Regions from separate parts of the Nocardioides sp. NPDC127503 genome, predicted to be linked through region 2. Evidence: riboswitches for the same ligand, from Rfam matches in the RefSeq annotation. Region 2 holds a riboswitch; the other holds the start of a gene.
The links. Region 2 has a riboswitch for cobalamin ahead of ABTW65_RS09955 (FecCD family ABC transporter permease). Riboswitches for the same ligand answer to the same signal wherever they lie in the genome.

Region 1: linked by a shared signal. The riboswitch ahead of cobN (cobaltochelatase subunit CobN) and the one ahead of ABTW65_RS09955 (FecCD family ABC transporter permease) in region 2 are both predicted to bind cobalamin.

The regions. Positions count from the first base shown of each region.
Region 1 covers NZ_JBEORH010000011.1:4,925-7,121, forward strand. Annotated here, with positions in the region: gene cobN (cobaltochelatase subunit CobN) at 1-1,071, opposite strand, end outside; cobalamin riboswitch at 1,106-1,250, opposite strand; gene ABTW65_RS22815 (GNAT family N-acetyltransferase) at 1,228-1,788, opposite strand; gene ABTW65_RS22820 (ArsR/SmtB family transcription factor) at 1,886-2,197, shown strand, end outside.
Region 2 covers NZ_JBEORH010000003.1:600,882-603,078, reverse strand. Annotated here, with positions in the region: gene ABTW65_RS09955 (FecCD family ABC transporter permease) at 1-850, opposite strand, end outside; cobalamin riboswitch at 977-1,159, opposite strand; cobalamin riboswitch at 1,248-1,464, shown strand; gene ABTW65_RS09950 (ribonucleotide-diphosphate reductase subunit beta) at 1,613-2,197, shown strand, end outside.

The DNA.
Region 1 (2,197 bases), on a different contig from region 2:
GTCCAGGCCGACCGCGTTGCCGATCCGGGAGTGCTTGGTGGGGTAGGCGGAGAGGACCAGCGCGAGGCGCTTGTCCGGGTTGGCCGTGTGCCGCAGGCGGGCGTGGTTGACCGCGATCCGGGCGACTCGCGCAGTGCGCTCGGGATCGGCGACGTAGTGGGGGAGACCCTGCTCGTCGAGCTCCTTGAAGGAGAACGGGGCGGTGATGATCCGCCCGTCGAACTCGGGGATCGCGATCTGGTTGGCCGAGTCGAGCGGCGTGACGCCGTCGTCGGAGGCCTCCCACTCCGCGCGCGAGCTGGTCAGGCACAGGCCCTGGAGCACCGGGATGTCGAGCGCCGCCATCCGCTCCACGTCCCAGGCCTCGTCCTCGCCGCCGGCGCTCGCCGAGGCGGGCACCGAGCCACCGGCCGCGAGCACGGTCACGATCAGCGCGTCGAGGGTGCCGAGCGCCTCGTAGAGGTCGTCGGGTGCCGAGCGCAGCGAGCCCGCGAAGACGGGTACCCCGGTGGCCGCGCCGGTCGCGTCGATGGCGTCGGCCAGCGCGTGGGCGAACGCGGTGTTCCCGCTGGTCTCGTGGGCGCGGTAGTAGAGCACGCCGATGCGGGGACGAGTGGCGTCGGCGGGCTCGGGCCGCTCCGCGAACCCCCACGCCGGCACCGTGGCAGGCGGCTCGAACCCGAAACCCGTCAGCAGGACCGTGTCGGAGAGGAACGCGTGCAGTTGGGCGAGGTTGGTCGGCCCGCCCTCGGCGAGATAGCGGTGGGCCTCGGCGGCGACGCCCATCGGGACGGTGGAGTGCTCCATCAGCTCGGCGCTCGGCTGCTGCTCGCCGCCGAGGACCACGACCGGGGTGCCGCGCTCCTTGACGGCGCTCAGCCCGTCCCACAGATCGTTGGGCGAGCCGAGGAGCCGGAAGACGACCAGGTCGGCATCGGCCACGACCTGCTCCAGATCGGTCGCTCGCGACGGGTTCGCCCAGGCGTAGTCGGCGCCGCTGGCACGGGCCGAGAGCAGGTCGGTGTCCGAGGTGGACAGAAGGGCGATGCGTACGCGTGCAGAGTCGGCCATGCCGAGTTCCTCCTAGGGGTTCTCGCCCCGTCGATCGGTCGGATAGCCCGCGGCCAGTGTCTGGCTGTGTCCGTGCCCAGAAGCTGTACGGACGTCACAGTGGCGGAACCGCCCCGGACTCTCACCGGGTTCCTGCGCCACGAGCGTGCTCGCAGCCTACCCCGCGCGCTGCTCGAGCCAGGTCTCGCGGGTGATCTCGTACTCGACCTCTCCGTCGGCATGTCCTGCGAGCGGTTCCTCGAACTCCTGGTGGAAGGAGCGTACGAAGCTCATCCCGACCGACACCATCGTTGCTCGGGAGGCCTCGTTGACCGACATCGTCTGCGCGATCACCCGATCGATCCCGAGCTCCTCGAACCCGTGCCGGAGCAGCTCGAGCGAGCCCTCCTTCGCGTAGCCCTTGTGCCAGTGCCGCTGCGGGAGCCGGTAGCCGAGCTCGGCGGCATCGGTACGCGGCGGGTTGTCGGGCGGCTCGAACATGTAGAGCCCGACGGCCTCACCGGCCGAGAACCCGATCCACTTGCCCAGCGCATCCGTCTCCTTCGCGACCCGGATCCACTTGTGCATCCGCTCCTCGGTCTCCTCCGGCCTGAGCGCGCGGGTGAACAGATGGCGCAGCACCACCGGATCCGAGTTGAGCTCGATCAGGAACGGCAGATGCACTTCGGACAGCGGAACCAGGTCGAGGCGCTCGGTGCGCAGATGGGCTTGCGGCATGGGCCAGACGTTAGCCAGGACGTACGTCGCCAGCACCTGGTTTCTGGGGCGATCAACTCAATTGACAAATCTGTTTGTCAATTGCATCCTGGGTCTTGTGAGCAACGGCATCATCTACGTCGACGAGCCGGACCGGGTGGCCGCGGCGCTGTCGCCTATTCGTCGGCAGCTCCTCGGTCACCTGCAGGAGCCCACGTCGGCCACCCAGCTCGCCGCCGTGCTCGAGCTGCCTCGCCAGCGGGTGAACTACCATCTGCGGGCGCTCGAGTCGGCCGGGTTGGTGGAGCTGGTCGAGGAGCGGAAGCGCCGCGGCTTCGTCGAGCGGATCGTCCGCGCGAAGCCGGGTGCGTTCGTGGTCGACCCATCGGTGATGGGCCGCGGACCCGAGTCCGCTGAGAGCGCGGGGCGG
Region 2 (2,197 bases):
GGAGGACGACCCGGTGCCGCGCGCCCACGAGCAGGCGCGCCGCATGCGGCACGATCAGCCCGACGAATCCGATCCCGCCGCTGACCGCGACCAGGACCCCGACCAGCACCGCCAACCCGACGAACAGGGCCGTACGCAGGGCCGCAACGTTCACGCCCAGCGCCGCGGCGGTCTCCGGGCCGGCGGCGAGGGCGTCCAGCCAGCGGTGCAGCGCCAGCATCGCCAGGCCCAGGACCAGGCTGAGGGCGGCCGGCAGCCACAGCTTCTCCCAGCTGGCGCCGCCGACGCTGCCGAGCATCCAGAACATCACCGAGTTGGCGGCGCGAGGGTCATCGCTCATGAAGACCAGGAACGAGGCGATCGCGGAGAGCCCCGAGGAGAGCACGACCCCGGAGAGCACCAACCGGATCGGGGTCAGCCCACCCTGCGCGGTCGCCACGAGCCAGACCAGCAGCGCCGCGCCGATCGCCCCGAGCAGGGCTCCGGTGGAGACGGCGTAGATGCCGAAGCCGGCCAACGCGCCGGTGGTGATCGCCGCGGTCGCCCCCACCGAGGCGCCGGAGCTGATCCCGAGGAGGAACGGGTCGGCGAGCGGGTTGCGGACCAGGGTCTGCATCCCGGCACCGGCCACCGCGAGGCCCGCGCCCACGACCAGTGCCATCAGGGCCCGGGGAAGGCGAAGCTCCCACACGATCACGTCCCACTTCCCCGGCGGAGCACCCTGGAGCCGGTCCCCGACCGCCGCGACGACTTCGGTGACCGGGATCCGCTCGGAGCCGAAGGCGAGGGAGACAACGGCGCTGAGGACCGAGGCGATCAGCAGGCCGAGGACCAGCGGCACGAAGGGCACTCTGCGGTTCGCGCCGGCGGCGCGTTTCACGACGGCCCGCCGGCGTGCGGGTGGTGGGCATCGCGGCAGGACGCTTCCACGGCTGTCGGCCTCTCAGGTCTCCTGGAGCCTGATCGCGAGGCCCGTTGACGTACATCTGAGCCGACAGGTTTTCGGACTCGGGTTCAACCGACGACGCTGCCTTCCCAGGAACTCACGTCCCAGTGGCGCCTAGCGTCGCCGTCGCCCTCACCGCTGCGCGCCAGTCCCGGATTCACACCGGAGTTCCCTGGCATCCATCAGGATGCGTTCGACTCGGACGACACGCTAGCACGGTGCTCCAGACCGCGTACGCGGCGTTGCCGACGACACGATCAGACACAAGATCTAGGAAGTTGCATTGGTGTAATTCCCGCATATAGTGGTCCTCGCAGCTGGTTCTTCCTCCTCGGCGACGAGGCGGGAGAGGCAAGAGGGAACCCGGTGTGAGTCCGGGACTGCCCCGCAGCGGTGAGTGGGAACGACCGCCGTCACGAAGCACTGGGAGCAAGCCGGCTCCTGGGAAGCGACGGCCACTAGGACCGAGCACGATGACGCCCACGAGTCCGAAGACCTGCCAGTGCCCACCTCATGGTGGGGTCCGCGACCTCGAGGGAAGGTCAGGGGATCGAGCGAGCACCACGTGACCGGGTCCGCCCGGCGCGCTGCCGCCGTCCTCCCTGCCCCGGCACGGATGCACGAGACATCCAGCGGGCCGGGGGCCCGCGTGAGAAGGGCACGGACATGATCGACACCGAGGGTCTACCGATCCGCACCGAGAAGTCGGCGTACATCTTCGACTATCCGATGGCCGAGGACCTGGCCAAGAAGCAGCGGAGCATCTTCTGGACCGCCGAGGAGATCCCGGTCGAGAACGACAAGCAGGACTTCCTGGTCAACATGACCGACGCCGAGCAGGCCGCGGTCAAGACCACGCTGAAGCTGTTCACCATCTACGAGCTGATCCTCGGCGGCGAGGTGTGGGGCGACCGGATCTTCCACGCGTTCCCGCGTCCGGAGGTCCAGATGATGGCCAACGCCTTCTCGTTCGCCGAGCTGAACATGCACGCGCCGTTCTACGCGAAGCTCAACAAGGTGCTCATGATCGACACCGAGGAGTTCTACGACTCCTACAAGAACGACCCGGTGCTGGCCGAGCGGATCCAGTTCGTGTGGGACGCGATCGCCGACGAGGACCTGCTCTACGCGCTGAGCGTCTTCACGCTGATGGAGAACTGCGTCCTCTACTCCAACTTCGCCTTCCTCAAGCACTTCCAGTCCGGCGGGAAGAACCTGCTGCAGAACGTGATCAGCGGCATCAACTTCTCC